3 linked regions of the Bacillus pumilus genome follow. The protein of the gene in region 2 binds, or shares a complex with, the protein of the main gene of each other region. Links are inferred from orthologs where the notes say so. Each region holds a gene or a part of one and is shown on either strand. Other genes may lie near its edges.

Region 1 (5,552 bases), 360 kb from region 2 along the record:
GGCCCTTGGTGCATCGTGCGTGTTGATAATAACACCTTTTTTATGTCGAAGCAGGTTTTCAATAGCCCCATGCTCGTTGATTTGATAAGCGAAGCCCTCAGAAAAAACACGTTCTACATAGCCCTTTAACATAGCGGGTAAGCCTGTCCACCAAATAGGAAAAATAAACGTTAGGACATCAGCTTGCTGAATCAGCTTCTGCTCTGTTTGAATGGCCATCGGGACATCCCCCTGTTTGATCGCAGCCTTTTCCCAAATGCTTAGTTCTGGCGAAAAACCAAGAGCATAAACATCACGAACAGTCACTTTATGACCATTGTTCAAAAGAGTACTAACAACAAGATCTAATAAGGTTTGATTTAAGCTTTGCTGGGGATGAGCAAATATAATGAGATGGTTCATCTTAAAGCCTCCTAGGTGGTCATGTGTCTCATTATGGCATGCGCGTTAATCCTATTCAATCCTATAATGGTAATAATAGGTTGGGAAAATGGTCTTGTGTTCAAGGTGAAAAGAAACAAAGCGATCGTTTCTATGAAAACGATCGCTTACGAATCAATTATTTTTTTCTAAAAGCAAGCCCAAGCGCAATGAGTGCTAAAACTAGAGCAGCAATGGACAACCCTAGCACAAGTGGTGAAGAAGAATTGGAGGCTGTTTCTGATGCCTTTTCTTCTTTAGGTTTTTCTTGACCATGGGAATCCGTTACCGTATTAGAGGCGACAATGTTTGTGATTGAATGCGGCTTATCAGCCTCTTTATCGCCAGTCCATTCAACGACCGTTCCATCCTTATAATATTGATATGCATCCCATGCAGCTTCGCCTGCTTTTTCAGGGTTTTTCGCTACAAAAACGAATTGCTGGAACTGTCCGGCAAGCACGCCTTTACCCGTTGCTTCCCAAGTTACTCTTGTCACCTTGCCATCTTTTTCTTCAGTTGACGTTTTCCAGCCGGGTACTGGCTCGTATTGCTGGAATTCTACGCCCTTAGGCATTGTGATGACAACCTTTGTTGTTGGACTGTCACTTTCAGAAGGTACTTTCAACGTGTATGTTTCCCACGCATTTGTCGCAGATGTATCCGGTTTAACCGTGACGTGCGCACTCACAGGAATCGCCAATAAAAATGAAGCGAGAAGCATTGGTAATAAAGCTTTAACATATTTTTTCATATGGTATGAACTCCTTTTAGTTTCTTCTAATAAATGTGGTATCGATATTTTCAAAAGAACCAGTTAACGCATGGATTTCAATTTTCCAAGTGCCTTTTTCATTTAACAAGAGGTTTTCAGCAGAGTAATGACCATTTTTTAATCGTTTCAGCTGAAATTCACTCGGTTTCTCTTCACCGAATAAGGCGACTTTATGGATCTTGGCCGACACAGATTGGATATCAGTGATCGTTTGTCCATCCTTTTTCGTAAATGCGACCTCGAATGTGTTTTTCCCCGGGGCATTCGGCGTTATGCTCATGGACACAATGTCACGATGCTCCACTTGGTTTGCGCCGAAGAACGGCTCAGGTGCAGGCGGAGGAGGACTTGGAATATTGGTAAACACAGCTGTTAATAACAAAATAGCGATTCCGATCATCCACTCAGCACGTAACGAAACGTTTCGTTTCTGTTTCTTTTCCCATCTGAGCATCAAGTAATGGACAAGCCCAAGAAGGCCCATCAAGATAAATAAACCAAGCTTGATTAAAAAGGTTCGTCCGTATGCTGATTCGAAAAGAGCATCAAACGATTGCAAAATAAAGATTGCATTCACAAATCCTGAAAACACAATGAGTCCAACAGAGAGCAGTGCCCAAGGGTGAAACGCCTTTAACGTATTTCTGATGAGCGGCTGATCTCCATTTGGCAGCTTCTTCAACAATAAAAGCACAATGGCTGTTAAACCACCGACCCAGATCGATGCAGAAACGAGATGGATAAAATCAAGTGACGTTGTCAGTATTTTATTATCAGTTGCTGCTGGGTGTCCGATTTGTGCTTTCAGCCAGAGAAGTACTGCGAATAGGAGCAGTGGAAACAACCATACCTGAAAAGAAGTAAAATCCCCTTTTTTCATCGCAACGATGCTCCAGATGGTTAGTAGAACAAATGACACCATGAGCATCATCCACAAACTACCGCCAGAAGTCGACGCAATGGTTTCTTGCAGAAGCGATGGCTGAAATGCTCCCAAAAAGGAAACGTCTGCCGCTGATTTGGTTTGAATCGGCAGCTGAAACACGAGAGCTCCGCCCATCATGATCAGTGACAATGTCAAAAGCCGTCTCATTCGTTTCGCTAATATAGGTGAAATGGCTGCCCGAAACCATAACAGTCCAAACAAAATGGTCCCGAGAAATAAACTAAACGACGTATAAAGAAAGGCTTTGTCTATGGTCGAGGCAACATCAATAGATTCGTTCGGTTGACCTTGATCTAATTGGTCAAAACCGCCATCCGCTTTGCCAATACTAAACGGGATCATACCAGAGACAGAGTGACCGTCTGCTGATACTGCATTCCACTGAATGGTATAAATCCCCTTTGGTAAATCCTTTTTTAAAGCAGCTTCCATGATTTTTTGATCTTTAATGACCGTATCTCCTTGATCCACACGATCCCCTTTTGCATTTAGCACCTTAATGGCATGAAATCCACTTTCGATTCCTTCACTAAATGTGATAGAGACCGAAGGAGGCTGCTTCTCCAGCTCTTCATTTGCAGCTGGATTCGAACTGACGACGTATGCATGGGCAAATGCTTCCTTTGGAATGAAAAAAGCGAACGTGATGATCAGAAGCAGAAGCCACTTACTATGTTTCAACAAGGTAATAACCGCCTTTCTACCTTTGAAAATGTCTCATGTATCAGAAAGAAAGCGGCAGTAAACTGTGAGTCACAGAAAAAACCGCTCCTCCTATTGTGCCGCTCACTCTAAAAGGTAAACGAAACAAACAGCAAGATGGTTCACTTTTTCTGTGTCATGTCTGCGCAGACATTTCTTGATTGAATAAGTTTGATCATGTATAAGCCTATTCGATTTAAGAAGAGGAAACAAGAAGTGACGATTTAAAAGTTGTGAAATTCCGATGAATTTTGCGTCAAAACCACGGCACGTCAACCTTTTTACCCGGATTTCCCTATGCTCTGAAAGAGAATTCATATCATATTTCAATTTTGTCACACACTAAGTGACAAAGTGACATTTAGTTTCAATTGAAGGGAAAGTGAAAGCGTTTTACGATAGGGGTAAGGGCTTCACTGACACTTGTTCTTATATCTTTTGACCTATAAAGCCCTCAATAAAGGGAGAGAAGAAAGGAGTTTTCATAGATGCAGGAAAAAAGCGGATTTCGCGTAAAAGTACAGCGCTTTGGAAGCTATTTAAGCGGCATGATTATGCCGAATATTGGAGCATTTATCGCTTGGGGACTCATTACGGCACTGTTTATTCCGAGTGGCTATTTGCCAAATGAACAGTTAGCTACACTTGTGGGCCCAATGATCAACTACTTACTGCCGCTCTTAATCGGTTACACAGGCGGTAAACTCGTATACGACCATCGAGGCGGGGTACTCGGTGCAACCGCAACGATTGGGGTCATTGTCGGGTCAGATATTCCGATGTTTTTAGGTGCCATGATCATGGGACCACTTGGCGGTTACTTGATTAAGAAAATTGATCAGCTCTTCAAAGATCGAATCAAATCGGGCTTTGAGATGCTTGTGAATAATTTTACGGCAGGGATTCTAGGTGCCATTCTTGTCGCGATTGCCTTCTATGCTATCGGACCAGTTGTACTTGGTCTAAATAAAGCCCTTGCGGCAGGTGTAGATATCATTGTGAATGCACATTTGCTTCCGCTGGCAAGTATTTTCATTGAACCAGCAAAAGTCTTGTTCTTAAACAATGCGATTAACCAAGGAATCTTAGGTCCGTTAGGGGTAGAGCAAGCGGCGAAGACAGGGCAGTCTGTTCTGTTCTTGCTTGAAACAAACCCAGGACCAGGTTTAGGTGTCTTACTTGCATACATGTTCTTCGGAAGAGGGAACGCAAAGCAGTCTGCACCGGGTGCGATTGTCATTCAATTTTTAGGCGGTATTCATGAGATTTACTTCCCGTACATCTTAATGAAACCAAAGCTTATTTTAGCGGTCATTGCAGGGGGAGCGAGCGGCGTTCTGACCTTTACCCTGTTAAATGCAGGCTTAAAGGCTGTGCCGTCACCAGGAAGTATTATCGCTCTTATGCTCATGTCACCAAAAGGCGGACATCTTGCTGTTCTAGCAGGTGTCGTCGTGGCAACCGTCGTCTCTTTCCTTGTCGCTTCTGTAATTTTAAAAGCCTCTAAAGCAGTTGACGAGGATTTAACAGCAGCAACAGAAAAAATGCAGGACATGAAAGGGAAGAAAAGTGCAGCAGCAGCTGCTCTTACAGCTCAAAAAGAAGGTGCTGAAGCAAACGAACAAGCAGCATCTCCAAGTGATGTGATTCCAGATGACGTGAACAAAATCATCTTTGCCTGCGATGCAGGAATGGGCTCAAGTGCGATGGGCGCATCCATTTTAAAGAATAAAGTCAAAAAGGCAGAGCTTGATATTGATGTGACAAACACATCCATCAGCAACATTCCGAATGACGCTGATGTGGTCTTTACTCATAAAGATTTAACAGACAGAGCGAAGGCGAAATTGCCAGGCGCTGTGCATATCTCAGTAGATAATTTCTTAAACAGTCCGAAATACGATGAGCTGATTGAGAAATTGAAAAAATAACATGATGAAACGGGTTGAGTTCAATTTTTCTTCATTGAACTCCCCGTTTTGGTTGTTTTCCTGATTTTCCATTCTAAAAAAGGTGTGTGATCATTCATGAAACAAGTACTTTCAAAAGACAATATTTTTCTAAACGAACAAGCAGGATCGAAAGAAGAAGCCATCAAAAAAGCAGGCGAAGTCTTAGTGGCAAATGGCTATGTCACAAGTGATTATGTTGACAAAATGTTTGAAAGAGAAAATATCTCATCTACATTTATGGGCAATGGGATTGCGATACCTCATGGAACAGAGGATGCAAAAGCAGCTGTCCTTCATTCTGGGATTTCCATCATTCAAATTCCAGATGGTGTTGAATACGGCGAAGGAAATATCGCCAAAGTCGTTTTTGGCATCGCTGGTAAAAACAACGAACATCTCGATATTCTTTCTCAAATTGCGATTGTCTGTTCAGAAGAGGAAAATGTAGAACGCATTATCCATGCCAAGGATCAGGATGAACTGATCGCCATCTTTAACGAGGTGAACTAACATGAAGGCACTTCATTTTGGAGCAGGGAATATTGGCAGAGGGTTTATCGGATCTTTGTTAAAAACATCAGGTTTTGAGCTTGTCTTTACCGATGTAAATGAAGCGGTCATCAACGAGCTGAATGCACGAGGAGAATACACGGTTGAACTCGCAGCACCAGGTCAGAAGCAAGAAATAGTCGGCCCAGTGACAGCGATTAATTCTGCACAAGATCCAGCGGCATTAACAGAGGCTGTGGCATCAGCC
Region 2 (8,175 bases):
CATAAAACCGGCAATGAGTAAGTTTTCGATACCATATTGGCTGACGATACCAAATAAAATCGGAACAAACGCCCCAGTCGGCCCGCCAATCTGATACTTTGAACCACCAAACAATGAAATCAAAATGCCGGCAACGATGACTGTATATAATCCATATTCTGGTCCGACACCAGATGCAATGGCAAAAGCCATGCCTAAAGGAATTGCCACAACGCCCACGACAAGCCCAGCGATTAAATCACGTCTCAACTTTGATGTATCATATCCTTCAAATCTTCCATAAAAACGCATGGTATGTGTTGGCCTCCTTCAAGTATGTGTAGATGATTTAGGTATACTGCGCGTCAATCTGTTTATCTTTCACAACGACATCCAGCTTTCCCGTTGCTGGATGAATGACAAGTCCATGAACAGCCACATCACTTGGCATAAGTGGATGCTCTTTGACCAATTTCACACTTTGGGACACGCTCTCTTCAACCGAATCAAAGCCTGTCAGCCATCCCTTTAAATCAACCCCTGAGTTTTTCACAATGCTCAAACATTTCTCTTCAATACCGCGCGCTTTCGCCTTTTCAAGTAAAGGATCTGCCGCAAGACCTGCCATTCCGCATTCATGATGTCCTACAATGCATACCTCTTCTGCCTTTAGTTCATAGATAGCTAGAAGAATACTCCGCATCACACTGCCAAAAGGATGTGTGACGATGGCGCCCGCATTTTTAATGACCTTCGCATCACCGTTGCGCAGTCCCATGGATTGCGGCAATAATTCCAAAAGACGTGTATCCATGCAAGTTAATATAACGAGTTTCTTTTCGGGAAATTTCCCCGCTTTGTAAGGCTCATAATGTCTCTCATGTACGAACTCTGAATTGTGCTGAAGAATCTGTTCTAATTTTGATCCCATTTTGCCATCTCCCATCTCTTTATAAGTCACGTAAGCTCCTGCTTGGCCTCCTTTTCTTTCGTGTGTTCTCAAGCATAAAGAGGAAAAATGATAGAAAAAAAAGAAAAAAATGAGAAAACGATGAGAAGACTTGTGATCATTTTCTATCATTTACGATTCATCGCAAGAGGGGCGCGGCATTCCTTTCAATCTATCGTTCTCTGATCGCCAAAAGACGATGAAATGGTTTAGTAGAAAACAACCTTCCCGTTTAATATGTTTCAAATATAATCATTTTTCTATCAAAAAATCTCGATCTATTTTCCAGTTTGTTAGATAATCTCTCAGAAAAACAAGCTTTTTCATATGTCACATCTCCCATTAGCTGATTTCCATATAAGTAAAAAATGCATCAGATGGCATATGAATATACCTTTTCACTAAGAAACTGTCTCTCTTTTCCGTTATTTTAGTATATTAAATATTGAGCAGATAACCTTCAAACGTGTTCAACCGAAATGGTTGCTTTATAATAAAAGGAGCAAGATGATCATGTGAAAGGAGCGAGTTGACATTGACACCACACATTTTTGTCGCCAAACCATTACCCGCCTCATTTGAGGAATTACTAAAGGAACACTGTACATACGAGGTGTGGCAATCCAAAGACCCCATTCCAAAAGATATTTTGTTTCAAAAACTGCAGCATGCTGATGGTCTTTTAACGTCTGGAACGAAAATCGATCAAGAGCTATTAGATCACGCTCCCAAACTTAAGGTAGTGAGCAATAACTCTGTTGGCTATGACAATTTCGATATAGAAGTGATGAGGCAAAGAGGCGTAATTGGGACGCACACGCCCCATACACTCGACCATACTGTCGCAGACCTTGCATTTTCACTCATTCTTTCCTCTGCACGAAGAATTGCCGAGCTTGATCGTTTTATCCGTGAGGGGAATTGGACGAAATTTGTACAGGAAGAAGATATTTTTGGCATCGATGTCCATCATCAATCGCTTGGCATTATTGGCATGGGACGAATCGGAGAGCAAGTCGCCAAACGAGCTGCTCATGGTTTTGATATGAATGTCCTGTATCATAACCGCAGCCGGAATGAAAAGGCTGAATCAGCATATGGCGCTTTATATTGCACACTTGATGACTTGTTAAAACAAGCTGATATCATTGTCTTGATTACACCGCTGACCGATGAAACGTATCATATGATTGGCGAACGAGAATTGAAGTTAATGAAGCAAACGGCTTTATTTGTAAACATCTCCCGCGGGAAAACAGTGGATGAAAAAAGCCTCATTCAAGCACTTCAAGAGGGATGGATTAAAGGTGCAGGTCTTGATGTGTTTGAACAGGAACCGCTTCAGGAGAATCATCCTTTCAAAGAAATGAACAATGTCACCCTTGTCCCTCACATCGGTTCCGCTACTGAAACAACACGGGATCTTATGCTGAAACGAGCCATTCATAATGTGATTCATGGAATTGATGGCAAAGCCCCTATAGATATTGTGAAAGAGCTTGCTTGATTTTAATCGGAAAAGACGCAGAATTAAGAGCTGCGTCTTTTTCTTTATTTCATCAGAAGGGTATCAGGAGAAAAGCCTCATTTTAGCAAAGATCCTGTTTCTTTACATTTCCTTCATGTTCGGGTGCTATAATATGAGGTAGACAAGCATCAAGAGGACAGCTTCCGATTTCCTTAATAGGAGGATGAAGATGAAAAAAATCAGTTCGGTTTTTACTATGTTTGCTCTGATCGCTGCTATTCTGTTTTCTGGTTTTATTCCGCAGCAAGCCTATGCTGAAACACCACTTACACCGACCGCCACAAATGAAACAGCTTCTATTCAACTGACATCAGATGTCCATACTCTTGCCGTCATTAATACGTTTGATGGTGTAGCCGATTATTTGATTCGCTACAAACGACTGCCCGATAACTACATCACAAAATCACAAGCAAGTGCCCTTGGTTGGGTGGCGTCAAAGGGAAATCTAGCAGAGGTTGCCCCAGGCAAAAGCATTGGTGGAGATGTTTTCTCTAACCGGGAGGGGCGTCTTCCTTCAGCAAGCGGACGCACATGGCGTGAAGCAGATATCAACTACGTCTCAGGCTTCCGCAATGCTGACCGCCTCGTGTATTCAAGTGACTGGCTCATTTACAAAACAACAGACCATTACGCAACATTCACACGTATTCGATAATCAATCAAAAAAACAGCCCATTTGACGCAGGGCTGTTTTTTTAATGCTACTTCGGCAACAGGGTTTTCACATATTCGTCAAAAGGAAGGGGTAGCGGTTTTTTCGACACTTCTTCGTGTTCATGTGTGGTGACATGTTCCTCCGTGACAATGACACGTCCTGTTGGTGTAAGCTTTGAAGCAAGCGGTCTTTTGTTAAAAGGAGAGGCTTCATTTTCATAAATCTCCTGTCTCATTTGGACCAATGTAGGCTCGCTCACCTCTTGCAATGTGAATGCGTAGCCTATTTCAGCGCCTTCTCCTCTATCTAATTGGAGAAGATGTGTCCCTTTTTCGGTTTCCTCCTCTTTGACTCGAAACCGAATAGACGCTCCTTTGATCCATTCTTCCGTAAAAGGTACAGGCTGGAGAGGTAAATTCACACCAAAACCCGCATCAATCAGATACCGTTCGTTGTGATGATTCAACGTCATGGCTACATGTGTACCATCAATTGCCCATGCTCCTGCTTCCTTGTTATACACAGTCCCTTGAACGAGCTGTACAGCAAGTCCTGTCTCTTTTAACACATAATATAAAAGAGGATTGAGATCGTAACAAAGACCTCCTCTGTTTCCTTCAATAAGATGCTGATTCAACCCTTCTTGATTCAGGGCATAGGATTGTTTGTTCAGCACAGATCTATTTTCAAATGGAAAGGTGTAGGCCATCTTTTTTAATAAAGCAGGTAGGTCATCAAAGGTGATGGACTGTCCTTCGTATCCGATTTTCTGTAAAAATGCTGATTGCATCATGTTCATTCCCTTCTAAAAAAACTGAGTCTATGAAGAGACTCAGTTTTCTTGATTGATAAAATCCGTTAACGCATCAATGGCTTCTTGTTCATCTGCACCATCTGCTATCAGTGTAACAGTGACCCCAGAGCTGATCGCAAGGCTCATGAGACCCATAATGCTCTTCGCATTGACTCTTTTTCCGTCCTTCTCTAGAAAAATTTCAGCCCCAAAGCGATTCGCTTCCTGTACAAACAAAGCAGCGGGACGAGCCTGCAAGCCTGTTTTCAACTGGATGGTGACCGTTTTTTCCACCATATGATCTGCCTCCCTTTTTCATTCTCCTATTTGAGTGTAACAGCTTGTCCGTTTCGTAATTGTTCTGCAATTTGATCTAGCTTTCTTAAGCGGTGATTAATGCCTGATTTGCTGATCTTACCGCTTTCCACCATTTCTCCCAGTTCCTTTAGCGTGACCTCTTGATAGTCGACTCTTAGCTTTGCAATTTCACGCAGCTTATCTGGCAGGGCATCAAGTCCAATTTTTTCATCAATGAATTGAATGTTTTCGACCTGACGGAGCGATGCACCAATCGTTTTATTCAAGTTTGCTGTTTCACAATTGACGAGCCGGTTCACGGAGTTCCGCATATCACGGACGATCCGAACGTCTTCGAAGCGAAGAAGTGAATTATGCGCACCTACAACACTTAAGAATTCAGTGATTTTTTCGGCTTCTTTCATATATGTGATGTAGCCTTTTTTCCGCTCAAGTGTTTTACTGTTGAGATGAAATTGGTTCATCAACTCACAAAGGGCATCATTGTGTTCTTTATAGAGTGAAAAAATCTCAAGGTGATAGGAAGACGTTTCTGGGTTATTCACAGAACCGCCTGCTAAAAAAGCACCTCTCATATACGAGCGCTTACAGCATCTTTTCTTTACAAGCTCTTCTGAAATATTACGCTCAAATACAAATTGTTCACCTAATATTTTCAAATCCTCTAAAATGGTTTTCGCTCGTTCTACCAGTCTGACAATATACACATTATTCTTTTTTAATCTCATTTTCTTACGAACGAGCAACTCGACTGTGACATCATATTTCTTTTTTAGCAGCGTATAAATCCGCCTTGCGATCGCTGCGTTCTCCGTCTGTATATCTAGAATTAATTTTCGATTAGAGAAAGATAATGAACCGTTCATACGGATGAGGGCAGAAAGCTCTGCTTTTGTGCAGCAGTCCTTCACGTCCAGATTAGTCAGCTCTTTTTTTGTTTCGGATGCAAATGACATCCTTGCCACCCCCATTCCTATTTTTTCTTATGCAGCAGGTCGACAAGCAGCGCGGCTACTTTCAGCGTGTCGTGACGAATCACATGCTGGTCATATGTAATAATTTCCCCAGGGATGACTTCCAGTCCCATTGCCTTGAGTACATCTGTGTCGAACTGTACAGGCTGTGCCTGTTCTTCTGCATATTTTGCTTTGATCTCTTCTGGAATTTCTTTATTGTTCACAAAAATGGTATCAATAAATGGACGAACCATATGATCGTTTAATGCTTGCACATGATCAGCTGCACTGTAGGAAAGCGTTTCCCCTGGCTGCGTCATGACATTGCAAATATACACTTTTTTCGCCTTTGAGCGAATGACCTCTTCACCAATATGCGGTACAAGCAAGTTTGGCAAGATACTTGTATACAAGCTGCCTGGTCCAATCACAATCAAATCCGCTTCACGAATGACTTGAATCGATTCTGGGAGCGGCTCAATCGTATCAGGTGTGAGGAACACTCGTTTAATTCGCTCACCGTAGGTTGGGATTTTTGATTCTCCTGTTACCACTTGCCCATTTTCTAATTCAGCGTGTAGAACAACACTTGAATTCGCTGCTGGCAAGACTTTTCCTCTCACATTTAAGACCTTGCTCATTTCTGTGACGGCATGAAAAAAATCACCGGTTATATTTGTCATGGCCGCAAGAATGAGGTTGCCAAGAGAGTGACCTGTTAAGTCATTCCCTTTGTTAAAACGGTGCTGAAATAAGTCTTCTACAAGCGGTTCAACATCAGAGAGAGCTGCAAGGACATTTCGAATATCGCCTGGAGGCGGAATATTCAAATCATGGCGCAGTCTGCCTGAACTGCCTCCGTCATCAGCAACCGTTACAATAGCGGTAATGTCCACTGGCTTTGTTTTTAGCCCTCTGAGCAAAACAGATAAGCCAGTGCCCCCGCCAAGAATGACCACCTTTGGAAGTGTCGTCATCTATTTTCTACTTCTCTTTTCAATGTCCCGGTGAGTGACATGAGTGTAGTAGTCATTTTTAAAATACTCCGATAAGTAGTTCGCTAGCGTCACTGATCGGTGCTGTCCACCTGTACAGCCAATAGCGATCACAAGCTGACTTTTTCCTTCCCGTTTATAGGACGGAAGCATAAAGCTGAGAAGATCAATTAATTTCTCTGTGAATTTTTGTGTCTCGCTCCATTTCATTACATAGGAGCGCACTTCTTCATCGTTTCCAGTCTGTGGACGCATGCTCTCAATATAGTAAGGATTCGGCAGGAATCTTACATCAAATACAAGATCAGCATCAATCGGCAGACCGTATTTAAAACCGAAGGACATCACATTCACTGTAAACACCTGTCCTTGGCTTGTGGCAAAGTGCGCGACAATTTTTTCTCGAAGCTGTTTTGGCTTTAAATCCGATGTATCAAAAATCATCTGAGCTCGGCCTTTTAACTCTTCTAACAGATCGCGTTCCATCGCGATTCCTTCGAGCGGCAAACCTGTTGTCGCAAGAGGATGCGAACGTCTCGTTTCTTTGTATCTTGAGACAAGCACCTTATCGTTTGCATCTAGAAATAATATCCTTGGTGTGATCCAACCAAGATCACTCATTTCATCTAAGGCTGCAATTAAGCTGTCAAAGAATTCACGTCCTCGCAAATCCATCACAAGGGCAACCTTGCTCATCTTCGAATTCGATTCCTTCATGAGTTCTAGGAATTTAGGTAAAAGTGATGGCGGCAAGTTATCTACACAGAAGTACCCTAAATCTTCAAAGCTTTGAATGGCAACGGTTTTCCCCGCACCTGACATTCCAGTAATAATCACAAGCTGAATATCTTCTTGTTTGTGTGTATTCATGCCTGCTTCCTCTCCTTCTTTATAAAAACGGTTCATGTATTAGTCTCCTTGAGGATCTAACCGATAAGCAATCAATTCAAAATCAGGTGTATACGTAAAAGTACCATGCAGAAGTCCTTTTCCCTTTAGCATGAAATCAAGAATATGGGAATCTCCTGGCGCCATCGGTAAATGCGGCACATCCTTTGCTTCATGCCACTTTAAAATGCCTTCCTCTGACTCTGTCACGTTTTTTCCAGTAAATGAATCTGCCATAAAGGTGAACATCATCCACTCTTGAACGATTTGATCGCCTTCTTTTATGATAAAGGTAAAAACACCTTTTAACTGAGGATTTAAAATATAAATTCCTGTTTCTTCTCTATACTCTCGAACGACTGAATCCTTGACCGATTCTCCGCTTTCCATTTTGCCGCCCGGCGCTACCCACCAGCCCCGTCTTGGCTTTTGCAGCAAGAGAACTTGATCTTCGTGATGCAGCACACAATTGGTTACTCGTTGCATCAGCTGTCACCTACTCTTTTATGTCTTTAACTTATTATACAGGTTCATCCTGACTCCCACAATGAACATGCCCCTTCTTCATCGAAAACAGATCGAATTTCCTCTGAAAGGAGTGGCGGACAATTACTCTACTCTTTATTTTACAGCAACGAATGGTTCTCCATGCGTCATTTGTGAACATCTCTTGAATTTCTGATTTTAAGCAAAAAAAAGGACACGGATTCTCATCCGTGCCAAACATGTATTCCTTATAAAAGGGGGTCAATTACTAGTTTTATCATAACGGAAAATTATTTCACCCGTGTTACATTCCAGTTAAAAGCCCATGACGCTATATTAAGGATTTACGACAGCCTTTTATTTCGCTGCTTTCAGCTTTTCAGCAAGCTCTTCTACATAATGCTGAGCGCTTTGTGCGGCAATACTTCCGTCACCTGTTGCTGTCACAATTTGACGAAGTGTTTTTTCACGAATGTCACCAGCGGCGAAAATACCTTCCACTCTTGTTTCCATTCTTTCGTTTGTCTCGATATATCCTTCTTCATTTGTAATGCCGAGATTTTCAAATGGTTTAGATAATGGAAGCATCCCAATATAGATAAAGACCCCGTCTGTTTTAAAGTCT
Region 3 (5,427 bases), 1.5 Mb from region 2 along the record:
GCAAATACTTTGAAGTGTTGTAACAGTATCTATTACACTTCTATAGTGAAATGATTTTATCAAGGAAGAAGATGATGAGAGTGAAAAACGAATTTAAGCCTTTATTTGAACCATTTACGTTTCCAGGAGGTGCATCGATTGATGGCCGGTTAGTTGTTGCGCCAATGACACACTTCGGTTCTCACGAGGATGGCACTATTTCTAAAGAGGAAATTGATTTCATTACAGCTAGATCTAGTGATATGGGCATGGTGATCACAGCATGTGCGAACGTGACTCCAGATGGTAAGGCATTTGAAGGACAGCCTTCTATCGCAAGAGATGAAGATATACCTGGCCTGAAAAAACTAGCTTCTGCGATTCAGGCAAAGGGAACAAAAGCCATCATTCAAATTCATCACGGCGGCTCTCAGGCTCTCCCTCACCTAGTTCCAAATGGTGATGTAGTTGCGCCAAGTGACGTGTTTAAAGATGGAAAACAGATGGCACGTGCTTTAAAAGAAGAGGAAATTGTCCATATTATTGCCTCTTTTAAAGAAGCGACAAGACGAGCGGTCGAAGCAGGATTTGACGGTGTGGAAATCCACGGTGCAAACGGTTATCTATTACAGCAATTTTACTCCCCGCATAGCAATCAGCGGACAGATCAGTGGGGAGGAAATGAAGAAAAGCGTCTAGCTTTCCCTATCGCTGTTGTGGATGCAGTAAAAGAAGCAATCGAAAAGCATGCGACAAAACCGTTTATCTTTGGATATCGATTATCCCCTGAAGAACCAGAAACGCCTGGTTTAACGATGACAGAGACGTTTACCTTAGTCGATGTTCTTAAAACGAAAAACCTTGATTATTTGCATATCTCTTTAATGGAGATTGACTCTAAAGCAAGACGCGGTGCAGATACGGATAAGACGCGTATGGAGCTGCTCAAAGATCGCTGTGGCGATACTCTTCCGCTCATCGGTGTAGGCAGCGTCATTACAGCCGAAGATGCACTAAGTGCCTATAACCAAGGAATTCCGCTTATCGCTGTCGCACGTGAACTGATCGTCGACCCAGATTGGGCAAAGAAGATTAAAGAAGGCAGAGAAAGCGAGATTGAAACTGTCATTAAACGAAGCCAAAAAGGTCAGTATTTGATTCCAGAAGGATTGTGGTCTGTTATGGAAGCGAGTAAAGGCTGGGTTCCGATGGAAGATTAATGTCATCAAAAAAACTACCCTCATACATTTGGGTAGTTTTTTTTCTATTATTTTAACTTAACGGTAAAAAGCTTAGATGTCTGTTTTTCAACAGTTCCCTTTGGTTCTTTATCGAGTTGCTCGATCAAGTCACCATTCATAATGACAATCGGCGTCACTGTGCTTGCCGCTTTCTCTTCAATCAGTTCTAAATCACACGTAATGAGAGGGTCACCGATCTTCACTTTATCTCCCTCTTTGATGTGCGCTTCAAATCCTTCACCATTTAATCCCACTGTTTCAAGTCCGATATGAATCAGAAGCTCAAGCCCTGAGAGTGTTCGAATGCCAATTGCATGTTTTGTATGGAAGAGCTGAATGATTTCACCCTCTACTGGTGACACAATTGTGCCACTATTTGGTTTGACTGCTACGCCGTCTCCCATCATCTTTTGAGAAAAAACAGGGTCTGGTACATCCGTCATATCCATTAACTCTCCATCAGCTGGAGAATAAATGATTTCTTCCTTTACATCATCTTGGTTTTTCCCGAAACCGAATAATTTTTTCAGCAATGTCAATTGCTCCCTTCAAGCTTTGCTTCTAGATCTATTCCGTGTATGAAACGCTGCGCTCATACACCTTGCTTCATTCAACACTATTTAATCATAATTTTTTCCTCTCATCAATTGATAACCGCCTGAGTCCTTTCTGCATAGGCTGTAGATAAGAGGTGATTCCAAATGAAACATGAAGGCGAAAAGAAACATGAATTGCTGGCTAATGAAGATATTCTCTATGAAGCGATTGAACAATTTTTCGCATCCTCCCCGTTTCATGAGATATTAAATAGTGCGGAGGCGCTCATGACCACATCGCATTCTCTTGCATCGATTACGACCGATGTGACAGAGGATGAGCAGTTTGTGTATATCGCAATCCAATTTCCCGACCATTTTGTCGAAGGCGATATCGCACTAGAAGTAAAAGCCCAATATTTACACTTATCCGTGCAAGAAACAATCAAAACGGATACAGCTTCCTCGTATTCGAGCTTTACAAAAACCATTTTAATGCCGGCAAAAATAGATGAGACGAACATGAAAAGCGTGTGGAAAGATCAAACGCTTCGTGTGACGGCACCAAAGCAAAGAGCCCAATAGATCCTTCTATTGGGTTTTCACTATGCTTTAAAAATGCTCGTAAATCCTTTCGCTAATGAGCCTACTTGATTCATTGTACTCATCATTTGCCCAGCTGTATCAAACATTTTGTTAAAATCGAATTGTCCATTCGTTTTTTTGAATTGCGATAGTACACTTTTAAATTGAGATGATTGCTGTTTTTGCGGTCTTGGCAAAGGATAAGGGTTCATAGGCTGCTGCATGGGCATCATGCCTGATGGCTGCATCTGGGGCTGATTGATCGCTTCGGGCGGCTGAAAAGGCGGCACATTTTCTTGGTATCCATAAGGCGGCTGATAGACAGCAGGTGATGCCTGGCTCATGGCACCTTGATGCGGCGGCATGAAATATTCTGGAGGCTGCGGAGGCTGTTGCTGCATTTCTGGATACGGAAAAGGCCCTTGATTGAATGGATTGAATTCATAAGGCTGCTGGTTTGAATAAGGGATCATATATCTCGCTCCTCTCGCTCTCAGCGCATAGTCTTGTCACTCATATATTATGATGAGAAACAGAAGATGTGCCTAAAGCAGCAATAAGAAAAACGCAGCCATATCTTCAGCTGCGCTTGTTAATTTCTTCTATTAAAAGGTTCAGAGTGTAAATCACTGACTCAACTAAATTTTTCACACGGGGTGCATGCTGTTTGCCAAAATAAGATTGCAGGACAACTTCTTTCCCATTTTCTTTGACGGCTTCAAGCTGTTCTTCGTGTAAATATCTAGGTTTCGCCAGATGAATAAACGAGATCGCAGCAGTGAGCCACTCTTTCATTTTCTGATCAAATGTCTCAACGGCTGGCTGAATGTCTGTGTGAAAATCATAAACAGGGTATTCCTCTTCAGCCTTTCCCTTTTGGTACTGCTCATACGCCTCTTCGATCCATATTCTCAAGTTTTGTGTATGTTCAAGTAATGTTTGATTATCCAAAGTGTTCACCTCTATGAACCATCCTATCAAACGTTTACTTATTGCTCAAATAGAAAGCTACCCTGCGTGGTATGCCGGTCTTGCCGCCAGTTGATACTCAGCTACGTGAATCTTCCCTTCACAGTCCTTTACTTCCGATTCAAGCCGGTCTATCATTTGCTCTTGCTCTTCTATGGCTATTCGTGTTGTTTCATTCACAGCAAGAGATAGTTCTTCTTCCACCGCATCAATTTTTCGTTCGATTTCCTCTAATAACTGCAAAATGGATTCTTTTGATACAAATTCGCTCATCATCAGATTCCTCCTTTATCGTCTCTCGTTACATTCTCTTTTCTTTCACACCCTCCTTCACACATGACAAAACTAGAAGCAAATCGCCAATCTATGTGTAGATGAGCGCTATTTCTTCCTTTTCGACATCTGCTTGTCCTTCTTTGTATGATTGCGTCCGATTGTGTAAATTCTAAGGACAAAGGAGGTAGATTTCATGAAAAAGCAGCCAGCACCAAAAGAGCAAAAGCCAAAAGGGAAAGAAAACAGTACAGATCAGCTTGATAAAAAGCTTGGCGGTCCTAATCGACCATCTACGTAAAAAAGCAGGTACCCCCTGCTTTTTATTTATGCAAAAAATAGTGCTCTAATGAGAAAAGAAAACGCAGCTGTCTTTTTTTATGAAAATACCAGTCGGTCAGTTCAATTTGTTTTGGTAACGTCTCTTCATCAAACAAAGTTGGGCTCAATTTCTTTTGAAACCAATCTTCTCTTTGATCGTCTAATGAATGTGTCATCACTGGATAAACAGTTCGAAGAAAAGGTGTTGACCTTCTAGCGATCCCTAAAAACGGCTCAAAATCAAACCGTGATCCGGTATGCGGAACAGTATGCAAAAAATGATAAAAATCCGAAAATAAATCGGCCCGAAATAATAGTTTCGCTAGTTTTTTCCCTAATGTAATACGCTCTTTTACGTTGGAAAACTTCCGTATGGTTAACCCGTACAAATGCCCGTCAACCGTTGGGAAAACAACGGTTTGAAAATGTCCCCACTCGCTAAACAGATATTGAATCGAGTGAAAAACATTCTTTTTCAGAAGAGGATTTTGTATAATAGGAGATTGTATAGTATATTGTTCATTTATGATGAGTGCATAAAGTAGACGCTCTGTGTCACGCTTTAGCCAAAAACGTTCCCACTCAGTGCTCATAAAACGAGAGACAGAAAAATACGGAAGCAGATGGAACAAAGGTTTGCCGCACCGCTTAGACCATTCATACAAAAGAAGCTGGGGGTAAGCATCTGAAAAGATCAGCCAATTCGCTCTTTCATATGCTGTGAAAAAAAGGTGCCCCTCTTGATCTGTTAAACCTGGATGGAAGAGCTCGCCCTTTAGATCCGTCATAGACCATCCAGCATTTCTCGAGACAAAGGAAGCAAGCAGCGACCATTTCATCTCTGGATGACGATCATAAAAGCGCTTGTAAGCATTTGTCCTCGTCAGGTTGTCTTTATTTTTCACTTTCGTTTCACGCAATATATGCTGAGTGATGATGTGCTCTTCTTGTGACAACATAAGTATCTCTCCAATACAAAATGCATTAAAAGGAGGCTGAAACTTGATGATTCGGTATCCAAACGGAAAATCGTATCAGCCCATTCAACCAATTGGGACAAAAAAACGAATTAGCGGCGAATCCTCTTATAGTAACCGCGGGATGACTCTTGAGGCTGACTTAAACGAAACCAACCAGTACTATTTGGTCAACGGGATCGCAGTCATTCATAAAAAGCCTACCCCCGTTCAAATTGTGAACGTGGATTATCCAAAAAGAAGCGCTGCTGTGATCAAAGAAGCCTATTTTAAACAATCATCCACAACAGACTATAATGGAGTGTACAGAGGGCGCTATATCGATTTTGAAGCAAAGGAAACCAAAAGCACCACCTCGTTTCCGCTCAAAAATTTTCATGAACATCAAATTGAGCATATGAAACAGGTTGAAAAGCAAGGCGGTATTTGTTTCGTTATTATATCCGCATTTGGCTCCGTTTATTATTTGCCCGCTTCAGATCTCTTTTTCTTCTGGGAACGGCAGAAACTAAACGGCCGGAAATCCATTAGTAAAGATGAACTAAT

What was found. The genes of interacting proteins can lie anywhere in the genome.
Region 1: the proteins of GPS65_RS04310 (region 2) and GPS65_RS05885 are in contact, whole or in part, in an NMR structure (PDB 1J6T), measured with the Escherichia coli proteins. The link is inferred for Bacillus pumilus from one-to-one orthologs.
Region 3: the proteins of GPS65_RS04310 (region 2) and GPS65_RS11655 are in contact, whole or in part, in an NMR structure (PDB 1GGR), measured with the Escherichia coli proteins. The link is inferred for Bacillus pumilus from one-to-one orthologs.

What each region holds. Positions count from the first base shown.
Region 1 is NZ_CP047089.1:1,222,778-1,228,329, forward strand. The notes cover bases 2,721-5,552. They hold GPS65_RS05885 (PTS mannitol transporter subunit IIBC), read left to right. Parts: upstream 2,721-3,331; coding sequence 3,332-4,774; downstream 4,775-5,552. Other genes in these bases: GPS65_RS05880 (copper resistance CopC/CopD family protein), read right to left, coding at 2,721-2,825; GPS65_RS05890 (PTS mannitol transporter subunit IIA), read left to right, coding at 4,871-5,305; GPS65_RS05895 (mannitol-1-phosphate 5-dehydrogenase), read left to right, coding at 5,307-5,552. Also shown: GPS65_RS05870 (NAD(P)H-dependent oxidoreductase), read right to left, coding at 1-402; GPS65_RS05875 (YcnI family copper-binding membrane protein), read right to left, coding at 560-1,174; more of GPS65_RS05880, read right to left, coding at 1,191-2,720. UniProt on the Escherichia coli protein: The phosphoenolpyruvate-dependent sugar phosphotransferase system (sugar PTS), a major carbohydrate active transport system, catalyzes the phosphorylation of incoming sugar substrates concomitantly with their translocation across the cell membrane.
Region 2 is NZ_CP047089.1:860,135-868,309, forward strand. The notes cover bases 2,576-5,309. They hold GPS65_RS04310 (HPr family phosphocarrier protein), read right to left. Parts: upstream 4,205-5,309; coding sequence 3,947-4,204; downstream 2,576-3,946. Other genes in these bases: GPS65_RS04300 (ribonuclease), read left to right, coding at 2,674-3,114; GPS65_RS04305 (arylamine N-acetyltransferase family protein), read right to left, coding at 3,161-3,907; whiA (DNA-binding protein WhiA), read right to left, coding at 4,231-5,181; GPS65_RS04320 (gluconeogenesis factor YvcK family protein), read right to left, coding at 5,199-5,309. In the rest of the region: GPS65_RS04285 (SulP family inorganic anion transporter), read right to left, coding at 1-291; GPS65_RS04290 (beta-class carbonic anhydrase), read right to left, coding at 329-910; GPS65_RS04295 (2-hydroxyacid dehydrogenase), read left to right, coding at 1,464-2,435; more of GPS65_RS04320, read right to left, coding at 5,310-6,158; RNase adapter RapZ, read right to left, coding at 6,159-7,046; GPS65_RS04330 (8-oxo-dGTP diphosphatase), read right to left, coding at 7,086-7,550; trxB (thioredoxin-disulfide reductase), read right to left, coding at 7,908-8,175.
Region 3 is NZ_CP047089.1:2,361,654-2,367,080, forward strand. Bases 1-2,707 are described here. They hold GPS65_RS11655 (PTS sugar transporter subunit IIA), read right to left. Parts: upstream 1,754-2,707; coding sequence 1,247-1,753; downstream 1-1,246. Other genes in these bases: GPS65_RS11650 (NADH-dependent flavin oxidoreductase), read left to right, coding at 81-1,199; GPS65_RS11660 (Hsp20/alpha crystallin family protein), read left to right, coding at 1,922-2,341; GPS65_RS11665 (YppG family protein), read right to left, coding at 2,362-2,707. In the rest of the region: more of GPS65_RS11665, read right to left, coding at 2,708-2,814; GPS65_RS11670 (YppE family protein), read right to left, coding at 2,921-3,292; GPS65_RS11675 (YppD family protein), read right to left, coding at 3,350-3,583; acid-soluble spore protein SspM, read left to right, coding at 3,780-3,884; GPS65_RS11685 (DUF2515 domain-containing protein), read right to left, coding at 3,907-4,863; Holliday junction resolvase RecU, read left to right, coding at 4,910-5,427. UniProt on the Escherichia coli protein: The phosphoenolpyruvate-dependent sugar phosphotransferase system (sugar PTS), a major carbohydrate active transport system, catalyzes the phosphorylation of incoming sugar substrates concomitantly with their translocation across the cell membrane.